Regions from separate parts of the Luteibacter sp. 3190 genome, predicted to be linked through region 2. Evidence: predicted binding sites of a transcription regulator. Region 2 holds the regulator's gene; the other holds the start of a gene.
What was found. The regulator FliA, encoded in region 2, starts transcription of late flagellar genes. The targets are predictions, from matches to a motif close to TAAAGTTTNNCNNNCNNNGGCCGATAA.
Positions count from the first base shown of each region.

Region 1: J2X58_RS06875 (GGDEF domain-containing protein) is a predicted target of FliA. The motif match lies at 5,988-6,014, and genes of this name have one in related genera.

Region 1 is NZ_JAVDUO010000001.1:1,506,593-1,514,062, reverse strand. It holds gene J2X58_RS06910 (ketosteroid isomerase-related protein) at 1-365, shown strand, start outside; gene J2X58_RS06905 (MBL fold metallo-hydrolase) at 434-1,420, shown strand; gene J2X58_RS06900 (RNA-binding S4 domain-containing protein) at 1,454-1,678, shown strand; gene J2X58_RS06895 (methyltransferase) at 1,750-2,808, shown strand; gene J2X58_RS06890 (pseudouridine synthase) at 2,805-3,512, shown strand; gene sodC (superoxide dismutase family protein) at 3,626-4,156, shown strand; gene J2X58_RS06880 (alpha-ketoglutarate-dependent dioxygenase AlkB) at 4,164-4,787, shown strand; gene J2X58_RS06875 (GGDEF domain-containing protein) at 4,796-5,854, opposite strand; gene J2X58_RS06870 (oxygenase MpaB family protein) at 6,091-7,020, opposite strand; gene J2X58_RS06865 (CorA family divalent cation transporter) at 7,023-7,470, opposite strand, start outside.
Region 2 is NZ_JAVDUO010000001.1:2,105,830-2,113,299, reverse strand. It holds gene flhA (flagellar biosynthesis protein FlhA) at 1-1,999, shown strand, start outside; gene flhF (flagellar biosynthesis protein FlhF) at 2,094-3,431, shown strand; gene J2X58_RS09535 (P-loop NTPase) at 3,496-4,371, shown strand; gene J2X58_RS09530 (RNA polymerase sigma factor FliA) at 4,368-5,099, shown strand; gene cheY (chemotaxis response regulator CheY) at 5,160-5,561, shown strand; gene J2X58_RS09520 (protein phosphatase CheZ) at 5,570-6,211, shown strand; gene J2X58_RS09515 (chemotaxis protein CheA) at 6,220-7,470, shown strand, end outside.

The DNA of each region.
Region 1 (7,470 bases), 600 kb from region 2:
GCGACTGGGCGGGCATGCTGGCGCTGCTCGACGAGCACGTGGCGCACGACATCAACCAGGGCGGCCGGGAAACCGGTCGCGACCGCTTCGGCGCGTTCCTTCAGCGCATGAACGTGAGCTACAGCGAGCAGCTGAGGAACATCGTCGTCATGGCGAACGCGGACGGCACCCGCGCCGCCGCCGAGTACGTCGTGCACGGCGAGTACAAGGCCACCGACGAGGGCCTCCCGCTCGCCCAGGGGCAGTCGTACGTGCTGCCGGGTGGCGCGTTCTTCGACGTGGCCGGCGGTCGCATCACGCGCATCAGCAACTACTACAACCTCGAGGACTGGCTGGCGCAGGTGCGTCGCGTCGAAGTGGACTGACGCCTTGAACGCCGGGATGGCGGGCCGCAGGTCTGATGATTCCGACCCGTCATCCGCAAAGGCGTCGCATGGCCTGGACCAACCCGTACTACGACCCGTCGAAGTCGCATCACACACCGGAAGGGTTCCGTAACCCCGAGCCGGAGACGCGGGGGCAGGGGGATCTCCAGCGCTGGCGGCGCGAGCGCAAGGAACAGCGCCTCCCCCGTGCGCCCGAGGAGGGCTACGAGGCGTTCTCGCGTCGCTGGTGGCAACGCGCCACGTTCGACGGCGCGGGCGACGCGGCCTGGTGGCTCGGCCATGCCACGATGCTCGTGCGCCACGGCGGTATCACGGTGCTGACCGATCCCGTCCTCGGCCGTCGCGCCTCCCCGCTGGCCTTCGCGGGCCCCCTGCGGCGGACCGCGGCACCCGTGGACGTGGCGGGGCTGCCTCCGATCGACGTCCTCGCTATCTCGCACAATCACTACGATCACCTCGACGCCGCGACCGTGCGAGCGCTGGCCCGCCGATTCCCGAGGGCGCTGTTCCTCGTGCCGCTCGGCCTGAAGCGCTGGTTCGCGCGACGCGGCATCGAGAACGTCCGGGAACTCGACTGGTGGGACAGCACGGACGTCGGCGGCGCGACGTTCACGTTCGTTCCGGCGCGTCACTGGAGCGCGCGCACGCTGTGGAACCGCAACCGTTCGCTATGGGGCGGTTGGGTAATGGCGTGTGACGGGTTCCGCTTCTGGTTCGCTGGCGACACCGGCTACTCGGAACGGCTCGCCGAGATCGGCGAGCGCATGGGACCCATCGACCTCGCCGCGGTGCCGATCGGGGCGTACGCGCCGCGCTGGTTCATGCGCGCGCAGCATGTCGACCCGGCGGAGGCCGTGCAGCTGCATCGCGAGGTCGGCGTCCGCCGCTCCATCGCGATTCACTGGGGTGCGTTCGAGCTGGCCGACGACGCGCTGGACGAGCCGCCGCGGTTGCTCGGCGAGGCGCTGGACGCGGCGGGCATGTCGCGCGACGAATTCCTGCTGCTCAACATCGGCGGCCGAATTGCGCTCTAATGACGCCCTTCCTCTCCTCCGGTTTCCCCGCCCATGCCGTTCCATGAATTCCGCCTCGAGGGCGACTACGTCGAGCTGAACCTGCTGCTGAAGCTCACCGGCATCGCGTCGAGCGGCGGCGAGGGCAAGCACCTGGTCGCCGACGGCCTGGTTTCCGTCGACGGCGCCGTCGAGCTGCGCAAGACGTACAAGGTGCGCGCGGGGCAGGTCGTCACGATCGGCGACGAGGAAATCAGCGTGCTGCCCGAGCAGGATTGATCGGCGCGGCGGCTCGTCCGCGATGGTTTCGCTAGAATAGCCGGCTCACCGATACCCAGAGGTTCGCCGCGTTGTCCGCCGGTACCGCTTCCGATGACGCGCTCGACGCGCTGTTCGTGCCGTTCGCCACCGGCGACCTCGCCTGGCCGGCGGACGGCGGCGTGCTGATCCTGCGCGCGCGCGACGGCTTCGCCTTGCGCGAAGCGCGCCGCCCGGGATGGACGCTGCAGCAGTCGTTCCTGCCGGCGGCGGATGCGCTCGAGCGCTCGGGCTTCACCACCACGGCGGAGATCCCCGAAGGCCGCTTCCGCCTCGTGATGGTGCTGCCCACGCGGCAGCGCGAGGAGTCGCGCGCGTTGTTCGCGCAGGCCATGGCGCACGTCGATGCGAAGGGCATCGTCGTCGCCAGCGTGCCGAACGCCGAAGGCGCGAAGACGGCCGAAGCCGACCTCGCCCTGCTGGCCGGCGGCGTGTCGAATCTCTCCAAGCACAAGTGCCGCGTGTTCTGGACGCGGCCCGGCGCGACGCCCGATCCGGCGCTGCTCGAACGCTGGCTGGCGCTGGACGAGCCGTTGCCGATCGACGACGGTCGCTTCGTCGGTCGCCGCGGCCTGTTCGCCTGGGACCGCGTCGATCGCGCCTCGGCGCTCCTGACGAGCGTACTGCCGGACGACCTCGCCGGCAGGGCGGCGGACCTCGGTGCCGGATTCGGCTACCTCGCGTGCACGCTCGTCGAACGCTGCGCCGGCATCGCCGCGGTCGATCTCTACGAGGCCGAAGCGCGTGCCCTCGGGCCGGCACGCACGAACATCGCGGCGTCGGTCTCGAGGACGGGCCGGGACATCGCGACATCGGTGCGCTGGCACGACGTGACGCAGGGCATCGACGCGGGCTACGACGTGATCGTCTCCAATCCACCGTTCCACCAGGGACGCGCCGACGATCCGGCACTCGGCCGCGCGTTCATCGCCGCCGCCGCGAAGGGACTTACGGCGCGCGGCCGGTTCTGGATGGTGGCCAATCGTCATCTCGCCTATGAAGCGACGCTCGACGCGTGCTTCGCCAGCGTGCGCACCGTGATCGAAAAGGACGGCTTCAAGGTCGTCGAAGCAAGGGAACCCCGCCGATGAAACTCGTACGCCTCCTCGCGAACCTCGGCTATGGCAGCCGTCGTCAGGTCGCGGACATGTTCCGCGAAGGCGCGGTCACCGACGCCACCGGCGAGGTGCTTTATGCCGACGACAAGCGGGAGCATGCCGACGTGCGCGTCGACGGCACGCCGCTCGATCCGCCGCAGGGCATGCTCCTGATGCTGCACAAGCCCGTGGGCTACACGTGCTCGCGCAAGGACGCCGGCCGGCTGGTGTACGAACTCCTGCCGCCGCGTTTTTCCGCGCGCGATCCGGTGCTCTCGACCGTGGGACGCCTCGACCGCGATACCTCGGGCCTCCTGCTGTTCACCGACGATGGCCAGCTTCTGCACCGGATCATCTCGCCGAAGGCCTCGGTGTCGAAAGTCTATGAGGCGACGCTCGCGAACGATCTGCGCGGCGACGAAGGCGCGACGTTCGCCGCCGGCACGCTGATGCTCGACGGCGAGACGGATCCGCTGGAGCCCGCGCGCCTCGACGTGCTCGGCCCGCGCCGCGCGCGCCTGACGCTCACGGAGGGTCGCTATCATCAGGTCCGCCGCATGTTCGCCGCGGTCGGCAACCACGTGGAGACCCTCGAGCGCGTGGCGGTGGGCGGTCTGTCCCTCGACGGCCTCCCGCCAGGCGAGTGGCGCCTGCTCGACGCCGACGACACGGCCCGCATCTTCCAGCCGCCCGGCTGAGTCGCGCATTGACAGGGCGCGCGCTTCCGCACCGTGCGCCGCTTTTGTTATGGACGCCTCGTGCACACCCGATGCAGTATCGGGAAGTCTTTCGACCCCAAGGAGTGTGCAAGATGAAACGAATCGCCGTCGCCCTGGCCGGGCTCGTGGTCTGCGTCGCCGCCCAGGCCGCCGAGAAGAGCGTGGTCGTGCCCCTGACCCTCGTCACCGCCGACGGGGCGGGCGCCTCGGTCGGCAAGGTCACCGTGACCGAGAGCGCCGGTGGCCTCGTCTTCACGCCCGACCTGAAGGGTCTGCCGCCCGGCGAGCATGGCTTCCACCTGCACGAGAAGCCGAGCTGCGCCCCGGGCGAGAAGGACGGCAAGAAGGGCGCGGCGCTCGCCGCCGGCGGCCATTACGACCCGAACAAGACGGGCAAGCACGAAGGCCCGGACTCGACCGCCGGCCATGAGGGCGACCTGCCGAAGATCACCGTGGGTGCCGACGGCACGGACACCACGGCCGTCACCGCGCCGAACCTGAAGTCGCTCGCCACGCTCAAGGGCCACGCGCTGATGATCCACGCGGGCGGCGACAATTACTCCGACAAGCCCGAAGCCCTCGGCGGCGGCGGTGCCCGCATCGCCTGCGGCGTCGTCAAGTAAGGAAGCCATGTCGCAAGGTGGGTTGTTCGCCTCCGGACCGCTCGTGATCGTCGACGACGAGCACGGGCGGTTCGCGTACGAGCCCGGCGTCGTCCCGCCCGGGCAGGCCGCGGACTGGTTCGCGTCGTTGCAGGCGGAGATTCCCTGGGAGGCGCAGCGCCGGGCCATGTACGGACGCGACGTCGCCGTGCCGCGTCTGGTGCAGCACTACGCGCTGGACGAGGCCGGCCTTCCTTCGGCGATCGCGGAAGCCGCCGCCATCGTCATCGCGCGCAGCGGCATCGCGTACACGTCGGTCGGGCTGAACCTGTATCGCGACGGACAGGACAGCGTGGCGCCGCACAACGATCACATCGAGGAGCTGGTCGAGGGCGCGCCGATCGCGCTGCTCTCCCTCGGCGCCACGCGCCGCATGACCCTGCGCGAGCGCGAGCCGCCGAAGCGGCGTTTCGACCTCGACATGGAAGCCGGCAGCCTGCTGACGATGAGTTACGCCACGCAGTTCCACTACGACCACGGCATCCCGAAGACGCGGACGACGGTCGGGCCACGGATCAGCCTGGCCTTCCGCGTCCGCCCGGGCGGCAAGGCCGGCGGGCGCCGCTACGTGACGCATCGCCAGCCCGCCTGAGGGCGTGCTCAGAACAGGTCGATGCTGCCCAGCGCCACCGGAGCGCTCAGTTCGCCGAGCGCCGCGAGCGTCTCGTATCCGTGCACGCTGTCGCGACCGTGCTGCTTGGCGAAATACAGCGCCTTGTCCGCACGGTCGAGCACGATCTCCGGGTAATCGTGCTCCGTGATGCGCGCATAGCCCACGCTGACGGTCACGTGTCCGACCTGCGGATAGGCGTGGGCGCCGACGAACGTCCGGAAGCGGTCCAGGACGTCGTGAACCTCCGCGTCGTCCTGCGCGGCGAGCAGCACGACGAACTCCTCGCCGCCGAAGCGGAACAGCACGTCGCTGGAGCGGAAGCACGCGCGCATCTGCTGCGCGAGCATCAGGATCACCTCGTCCCCGTACACGTGGCCATAGGTGTCGTTGATGCGCTTGAAGTGGTCGATGTCGAGGATGGCGAGGTAGAGCTGCGACACGCGGTCGCCCGGCACGCCGTCGTCGGATGGGCCCCGCGCGCGCTGGCGCTGGAGCTTCAGCAGGCGCTGCAGGCGCTGCTCGAAACTGCGGCGGTTGTACAGGCCGGTGAGCTTGTCGCGCTCGCTGTCGTTGAGCAGGGCAATGTAGTTGCCATAGATGCGCGCGAACCCCTCGACCATCGTGCGGACGTGGTCGAGCGCATCTTCGGATTCGAGCATCAGTGCGCCGATGGCCGCGTTGTCGCGCTGGATCGGTATGACGAGGCGGCTGATGCCGTCGTCGGTGACGTCGCTGATCGCCTCGAGCATCTCCATCGCGCACACGATGGTGTCGATGGGATCGCCCTCGCGGATGGGATCGATCGCCTCGACGACGAACGCGCCGTCCGGCTTGCGCGAGCACACCACGATCGATTCGACGGGGTGGTTCATGCTGTCGCCGCGCTTGCACAACGTGACGCTGTTGACGGAGACGAGTTCGGCGAGTGAGAGCACCACGCTATGGTCCAGCGCGTCGATGTCCCGGTGGTGCGTGAACTCCGCCACGGACGCGAGCAGGCGCGACTCCGGCATCACGCCGGCAAGGGCATGCCAGGGTGCTCTCATGTCGGGAGCGTCCCCATGCCGACGATGTGACTGACCTTACGGATTCGCACTTACCACCTCCCCCGAAGTCGGGCCGGATCGCGCCCCGGTGTGCATGTCTGCCGAACCCCGACTGGCATGTCCCCAGCAAGTAATTACGGCGGTCCAGCCGGAAACTTTAGGGGAAAAGTGGGCTGGATGTAAGGAAATGTGAAGGAGGTCGCAGTCGTTGGTCTTAACAAACGTGAAGGAGTGCGTTAGGGGGTGGTCGGCCAGCGGTCGAGAATCCCGGGATCGACGCCGACCCTGCGGCACGAGCGCGAGGCGACGCCTTCGGTGAGCGCGGCGCGGAACAGGGGCGCCATGCGGCGTAGCGCCGCCGATGCCAGCCGCGCCTTGCGGAGGTCTTGCTCCGACCGGCCGAGAAGCTCGTTCGCCCAGGGCGGAAGCAACGCGGCGCCGGCATGCAGGAAGACGTCGCGGGAAAGCCCCGCCAGGGGTACCGGCAGGTCGAGGCGCGCCAGGACGTCGAGCACGACGCGCGAGCGTTCGCCGTAGACGAGCGTCGGCCGCACGTGGTCGATGTACGCGTCCAGAGCCGCCACGGAACCCGGCACGTCGCGCGCGCCGAGTGCCTCGGCCACGCGGCGCGTCTCGTCCAGATACGCATCGGCGATCCGGGCGGGGACGTCCAGCGGGCCATACGCCCGATACCCCGCGAGGAAGCTCGACATCTCGCTGACGTGGACCCAGGTGAGCAGGTCGGGGTCGTCGGCGGCATAGGGCACGCCGGCTTCGTCGCTGCCGCGGACCTGCGCGTGGATGCGCCGCACGTGCTCGATCATCCCTTGCGCGGCAGCGGTGGGGGCATACGTGGTGCCGCCGACGAAGGCGGTGGTCCGTCGCAGCCGGCCGACGAGGTCCTCGCGGAAGTTGGAGTGATCCCAAACGCCGGCCAGCGCACGCGGATGCAGCGTCTGCAGGTAGAGCGCGCACAGGCCGCCCGCCAGCATGCCGCAGAAGTCGGCATGCACGCGCCAGGTGACGCTGGAGGGACCGAACAGGCCGGGATCGCCCGCGGGATGGTCGTAGTCGATGGCGCCGGTCTGCGGACGCGGGAACGCCGATAGCACCCAGCGGCGGATGGGGCCCGCGGCCGGTCGCAGGAGATGGCCGAACGCTCCCATGATCAGTCGCCCGACAGCCAGCCCCGCCATTTGAAGAACAGCACGGGCAGCAGGATGCTCAGCGCGATGGCGCCGAGCGCGAGCGGGTAGCCGAACGTCCAGTCGAGCTCGGGCATCCGCTTGAAGTTCATGCCCCAGATGCCCGCGAGGATCACGGGAGGAATCGTCGCCACCGAGGTGACGGTGAGCACCTTCATCACGTGGTTCTGGTCGGTACTGATGAAGCCGAGGCTGGCATCGAGCAGGAACTGCAGCTTGTTCGTCAGCTGGTCGTCGAACTCGTCGAGCGTGCGCAGGTCGTGGTCGACGACGCGCAACCGCAGCTCCACCTCGTCGGGCATCCAGTCGGGTTTCTTCGCGCGCACGAACGAGACGATGCGCTGCACGCCCAGCATCGACGAGCGGTTGCGCGCCTGCTCGCCCTCGAGGCGGCCGACCTCGAGCATGCAG
Region 2 (7,470 bases):
GCCGTTCATGCTCGACCTGCTGTTCACCTTCAACATCGCGCTGTCGCTGGTGATCCTGCTGGCCACGATGTACGTGATGCGGCCGCTGGAGCTGGCGTCGTTCCCCACCGTGGTGCTGTTCGCCACGCTGCTTCGCCTGGCGCTGAACATCGCGTCGACGCGCGTCGTCCTGCTCCACGGCCACAACGGCCCGGGAGCGGCGGGCAAGGTGATCGAGGCGTTCGGCGAATTCGTCATCGGCGGCAACTTCGCCGTGGGTTTCGTCGTCTTCGCCATCCTGACGATCATCAACTTCGTGGTCGTCACCAAGGGTGCCACCCGCGTGTCCGAAGTGACGGCGCGCTTCACCCTCGACGCGATGCCCGGCAAGCAGATGGCGATCGACGCCGACCTCAACGCCGGTCTGCTGACGCAGGAGCAGGCGCGCGAGCGCCGGCAGGAGGTCCGCGAGGAAGCCGACTTCTACGGCTCGATGGACGGTGCCTCCAAGTTCGTCCGCGGCGACGCGACGGCCGGCATCCTGATCCTCGCGATCAACATCATCGGCGGCTTCTTCATCGGCATGCTCCAGCACGGCCTCTCGGCCGGCGAGGCGGCGCGCACCTATACGCTGCTGACCATCGGCGACGGCCTGGTGGCGCAGGTGCCGGGCCTGATGCTCTCGATCGCCACCGCCGTGATCGTCACCCGCGTGTCGAAGTCCCAGGAAATGGGCAAACACGTCATGGGGCAGCTGTTCGGCCAGCCGAAGGCGCTGGGCGTCGCGGCGGTCGTGCTCGGCACGATGGGCCTGATCCCGGGCATGCCGAACATCCCGTTCCTGATCCTCGCCGGCGTGGCCGGCTTCGGCGCGTGGAAGTTGCACCGCAAGCAGCTCGACGCGGCCGCGGGCATCGTGTCCGGCGCGGGCACGCCGGGTACCGAGCTGGCGCTCGAGTCGGCGCCGCCGGCCGAGCGTCTCGAACTGTCGTGGGAGGACGTGGCGCAGGTCGACACGATCGGCCTGGAGGTCGGCTACCGCCTGATCCCGCTCGTGGACAAGGCGCAGGGCGGCGAGCTCATGGCGCGGATCAAGTCCGTGCGTCGCAAGCTTTCGCAGGAACTCGGCTTCCTCGTGCCGTCGGTGCACATCCGCGACAACCTCGACCTCGTGCCCCACGGCTATCGCATCTCGCTGATGGGCGTGCCGATGGGCGAAGCCGAGATCCACACCGAGCGCATGCTGGCGATCGATCCGGGCCGCGTGCACGGCACGATCAACGGCATCGCCACGCGCGATCCGGCCTTCGGCCTCGACGCCGTCTGGATCGAGCCGGGCCTGCGCGAGCACGCGCAGACGCTGGGCTACACGGTGGTCGATCCCGCCACCGTCATCGCGACGCACCTCTCGCACATCCTGCAGAACCACGCGCACGAGCTCATCGGCCACCAGGACGTCCAGCAGCTCCTCGACCGCCTCGCGCAGCAGACCCCGAAGCTCGTGGAAGACCTGGTGCCCAAGCGCCTGTCGCTCGGCGCGGTGGTCAAGGTGCTGCAGAACCTGCTCGCCGAGCGCGTGCCCATCCGCAACTTCCGCGGCATCGTGGAATCGCTCGCCGAGCATGCGGGCCAGAGCCAGGATCCGGGCGTCCTCGCCGCCGCGGTGCGCGTCACCCTCGGCCGCCAGATCGTGCAGGAGATCGCGGGTCTCGGCACGGAAGTGCCTGTCATTACTTTGGCGCCGGATCTCGAACAGATCCTGCTGCAGTCGCTCCAGGGTGGCGGTCCCGCCGGCGCCGCGGTCGAGCCGGGTCTGGCGGACCGCCTCCAGCAGTCGGTCGCGGAGGCCTCGCGGCGGCAGGAAGCGGCCGGGGAACCGGCGGTGCTCCTGGTGTCGCCGGCGTTGCGTCCATGGCTTTCGCGCTTCACGCGTCATGTGGCCCAAAACCTGCATGTACTCGCCTACAACGAGGTTCCGGACAACCGGCGCGTCAAGCTGGTGACGGCCCTCGGGCGATAGGACTTGAGACGTCGCGCGGAGAACGCGGGGCGCAAGCGGAAGAAACTGATGGCGTCCCCGCGACGGGCGCCAGGACGAAGACAGGATCGAAGGCATGAAAATCAAACGATTCGTTGCTCCCGACATGCGCCAGGCCATGCGCCAGGTCCGTGACGAACAGGGTCCCGACGCGGTGATCCTGTCGACGCGTCGGATGGACGACGGTATCGAGATCATCGCCGCCCTCGATTACGACGAGGCCCTGGTCCGCGAGGCCGGTTTCGGCATCGACGCGCCGGCGCCGAAGCGCGAAGAGGCGCCGATCCGCGCCCAGCGCGACGAAGCCGAGCGCGCCGCGCGCATCGACCAGGCCCGCGCCGCGACCGCCGCCGCCGTGGAACGCGCCGCGAAGGCGGGCCTCGCCGGGACGGGCAACGCGCCGCAGCGTCAGTCCAGCGCCGCGCTCGCCGCGAGCGTCGCCGACGTGGTCCGCGCGGCCACGGTCGCCCCGGCCAACGATGCCGCCGTCAACGGCGTGCGCGCCGAGATCAACAACCTGCGCGAGATGCTCGAAGTGCAGCTCTCGACGCTCGCCTGGAATCAGATGGACCGCGACCAGCCGCTGCGCGCCCGCGTGCTGCGCGAGATGACCCGTCTGGGCATCGACGGCGACGTCGCCCGCTCGCTCAGCGCCGAACTGCCGCCGGGCATGACGGCCGAGCAGGCGCGGTATCTGCCGCTCGGTATCCTGTCCCGTCACATTCGCACGTCGGGTCGCAACTTCGACACCGTCGGTGGCGGCGTCACCGCGCTGGTCGGCACCACTGGCGTCGGCAAGACGACGACCATCGCCAAGCTCGCCGCGCGCGCGGTGCTTCGCCACGGCGCGTCGAACGTCGCCCTGATCAGCGCCGACCAGTACCGCATCGGCGCCGGCGCCCAGCTTGAGCATTACGGCCGGTTGCTCGGCGTGCGCGTGTTCAACGCCCACGACGCCACCAGCCTGCGCAACGTGCTGTTGCAGCTGCGCGGCCGTCATACCGTGCTGGTCGACACCGCGGGCCTCGCCGGCAACGATCCCAAGCTGCAACAGCAGTTCGAGACGCTGCGCGCGACCTCCGACGTCCGCGTCTGCCTGGTGCTCGCCGCCAACGCGCAGGCGCAGGCGATCGACAACGCCATCCGCGCCTATGCGCCGCTGGCGCCGCAGAGCGCGATCCTCACCAAGCTCGACGAAGCGCCGCTGATCGGCGGCGCCCTCTCGGCGGTGATCCGCCACGGCATGCCGCTGGACTACACCACGGATGGTCAGCGCGTGCCCGAAGACATCGCCACGGCCGACGCGCGCAAGCTCGTCTGCCTGGCCGCACAGCTCCTCAAGCAGCGCAACGACGAACCCGACGACGCCGTCCTGGCCGAACGGTTCGGCCTCTCACCCCCGGCGATGGCCTGACCGGCCGCGCCGCGCCCGCCCGACTCCCTGCGTGACTCCGTCCCATTCCTGCAGTGATCTTTCTATGAACACACACGTCGATACGACCCAGGCCGCCGGCCTCAACTGGCTCGCCGACCGCCGGCCCACCCGCAGCATCGCGATCGCGGGCGGCAAGGGCGGCGTGGGCAAGACCACGGTGGCCGTGAACCTCGGCATGGCCCTGGCCATGGGCGGGCGCGACGTGCTGTTGCTGGACGCCGACCTCGCGATGGCGAACATCGACGTGCTCCTCGGCCTCCAGCCCACGCGGCACCTCGGGCACATGCTCGAAGGCGAATGCGCCATCGAGGACCTGGTGCTCCCGGCCGCGCACGGCCTGAAGGTCATCCCGGCCACGTCCGGCGCCCGTCGCATGGCCCAGCTGCCGAACATCGAGCACGCCGCGGTCATCCGCGCGTTCGACGAGTACACGTTGCCCCCCGAATACCTGATCGTCGACACGGCCGCCGGCATCTCCGACAGCGTGTCGATGTTCGCCGCGGCGTCCGACGAGGTGGTGGTGGTGGTCTGCGACGAGCCTGCCTCGCTGACCGACGCCTATGCCCTGATCAAGGTCATGAGCCGCGAGTTCGCGGTCAACCGCTTCCGCATCGTGGCGAACATGGTCCGGCACGCCCAGGAAGGCCGCCAGCTGTTCGAGAAGCTGTCCCGGGTCACCAACCGCTTCCTCGACGTGTCGCTCGATTTCATGGGGATGGTGCCGCACGACGAGTACCTGCGCCAGGCCATCCGCCGCCAGGCGGCGGTCGTCGACGCCTGGCCGAGCAGCCGCTCCGCGGTCGGATTCAAGAATCTGGCCAGGTCGGTCGATACATGGGGTGAACCCGAGCCCCGCGCGCAGGGCCGTATCGGTTTCTTCGCCGAACGGTCCCACCTGGGGGGAGGGCTGCCACTGTGAGTGTCGCGACCGAATACCTGGAGATCACGCGGATTCCGCCTGACCAACTGGTGAGGACTCACGCGCCGCTGGTGCGCCGCATCGCCTATCACCTGATGGGCAGGCTGCCGCCAAGCGTGGATGCTAACGACCTCATGCAGGCCGGGATGATCGGACTGCTCGAGGCCGCGAGGAATTATTCGCCGACTCGCGCGGCCAGCTTCGAAACCTATGCGGGCATCCGCATACGTGGCGCCATGCTGGACGAACTGCGCAAGACGGACTGGACCCCGCGCTCCGTCCACCGGAAGTTGCGCGAGGTGGCGGAGGTGACGAGGCAGATCGAAAACGAGACGGGCGCGGATGCCGAAGACGCGGAAGTGATGAAGCGGCTGGGCATCGACGCCATGGAATACAACCAGATCCTGGCCGACGCGGCGAGCGCGCGGTTGCTGAGCCTGACGGCGCCCGAAGGCGACGAGGGCGCGGCGATCGACGTCGCGGACCCGGACGCCACGGGCCCGGAAGGATTGTTCGAGCAGGAAGGCCTGCGCGACGCGCTGGCGCAGTCCATCGACGGACTGCCCGAGCGCGAGAAGCTGGTCATGTCGCTGTACTACGATGAAGAACTCAACCTGAAGGAAATCGGTGCGGTGCTGGGGGTGAGCGAATCGCGGGTGTGCCAGATCCATGGCCAGGCCCTGATCCGCCTCCGTGCTCGCATGTCGGGTTGGAAAGACAAGCATTGACGGCATCCCGGTGCCGTCGCCGGTAAGAAGCACGCGCGGTCAGCAAGGCGGAGACGAGTTTTGGACAAGAACATGAAGATCCTCGTGGTGGACGATTTCTCCACCATGCGACGCATCGTCAGGAACCTGCTGGTGGAGCTCGGCTTCACCAACACCCTGATCCAGGAAGCCGAAGACGGCAACGCGGCCCTCGCAATGCTGCGCTCGCAATCCTTCGACCTCGTGGTCACCGACTGGAACATGCCCAACATGACGGGCATCGAGCTCCTGCGCGCCATCCGCGCGGACGCCGCGCTCAAGGCGTTGCCGGTGCTGATGGTCACCGCCGAGAACAATCGCGACCAGATCATCGCCGCCGCGCAGAGCGGCGTGAACGGCTACGTCGTGAAGCCGTTCACGGCCGTCACGCTGAAGGAAAAACTCGACAAGATCTTCGAGCGGCTCGCCGCGGCCGCCGGCTAAGGATGACCATGAACACGATGCTTTCCAGCGGCCGCGACGTCGCCCCCGAACTGCGCGAACTCTTCGAGGCCGACGACAGCGTGGCCTTCGAGCACGCGCTCGACAACCTCCTGCGCACGCGCGAGCAGCACATCTTCCTCGCGCTCGGTCACCTCGCGCGCGACCTGCACGAGTCGGCACGCCGCCTTGCCGCCGATATCTCCACCGACGGCGTCCCGGGCAACATGAGCGACGCGCGCAAGCATCTGCGCGACGTCCTCGAGATGAGCTCGCAGGCGGCCCACCGCACGCTCGACTTCAGCGAGAAGCTGCGCCCCCAGGCGCAGGCGCTGGCCCGCCAGGCCGACGAGGTGCTCGTGCTCGACCAGGCCGATCCGGCGTTCGCCAGCAACGCGACGGCACTGGCCGTGCGCGTGGGCGACTTCGCGCAGAGTTGCGACATCGGGTTCGGCGAAATGGTCGAAGCCCAGTCCTGGCAGGACCTCTCCGGCCAGCGCGTGGCGCAGGTCGAGGCGTTCATGGCGAAGGTCGAATCCTCGCTCGTGGAGCTGGTGCGGCTCACGGGGTCGCTCGCGGGCGGCGCGGCACCGGCGGCCGACAAGGTCAGCCAGGACGAAGTGGACCGCCTGCTCAGCGAATTCGGGTTCTGAGCGCGCTTATGAGCGTGGAGCTGGACAACGAGCTTCTCAACGTCTTCCTCATCGAGGCGCGGGAACTGCTCGAGAGCCTGGGCGAACAGCTGGTGGACCTCGAGTCCACGCCCGGCGACGTCGAACTGCTGAACGCGGTGTTCCGCGCATTCCATACCGTCAAGGGTGGCGCGGGCTTCCTCGGCCTCAATCCGATGGTCGAGCTGTGCCATCGCGCGGAAGATCTCCTCAACGAGGCCCGCAACGGCGCGATCGTGCTCGATGCGGGCTTCATGGACGCGCTGCTGGAATCGCTCGACCTGCTCAACGACATGATGCGCGCCGCCGACGGTGGCGTGCCGATCGAAGCCGCGCCTCGTTCGCTGCTCGATCGCCTGCTCATTCCCGGCCGCGCGGCGACGGCGGCACCGGTGGCGCTCGCGGCACCCGTGGCGGTCGCCGCCAGCGCACCCGCGCGCGCGCACGATCCGATCGAAGACGAATTCGAGGCGATGCTCGACGCCGCCCGCAGCGATCGGGCGCCCACGCCGGCACCGTCCGGCACCATTTCCGACGACGAGTTCGAAGCGCTGCTCGACTCGCTTTACGGCACGGCTGCGCCGGGCTCCGAGCCCGTCGGCGTCGTTCCGGCACCGGTGGTTGAGGCTCCGGCGCCAGCCACCGACCCGAACGCCATCAGCGACGACGAATTCGAGGCGCTGCTCGACAGCCTGCATGGCACGGCCGCGCCCGGCACCACGCCGATTGCGGCGCCCGAGCCGCTTGCGCCGGCGGCGGTGGCAGCGACCGCGGCGCCCGTCGCCCCGGCTCCCGCGTCCAGCACCGACGACACATCGGCGAAGCCGAAAGCCGCGACCGAAAAACGCGGCGCCCAGACGGCCGACACCACCGTCCGCGTCGACACGCACCGCCTCGACGGTCTCGTCGACGCCGCGGGCGAACTCGTGCTGGTGCGCAACCGCCTGAGCAACCTCGCGCCACGCGGCACGAACGATCCCATGGAGCGCGCGATCGGCGAGCTCGAGCGCGTGGCCGAAGATCTGCAGAACGCCGTGCTGCGCATGCGCATGCAGCCGGTGGGCAAGCTGTTCTCCCGCTTCCCGCGCATCGTGCGCGATCTTGCCCGCCAGCTCGGCAAGGAGATCGAGCTCGTCACCGAGGGCGAGGACACCGACATCGACCGCACCGTGGTCGAGGCCCTGGCCGATCCGCTGGTGCACCTGCTGCGCAACGCCGTCGACCACGGCATCGAGATGCCC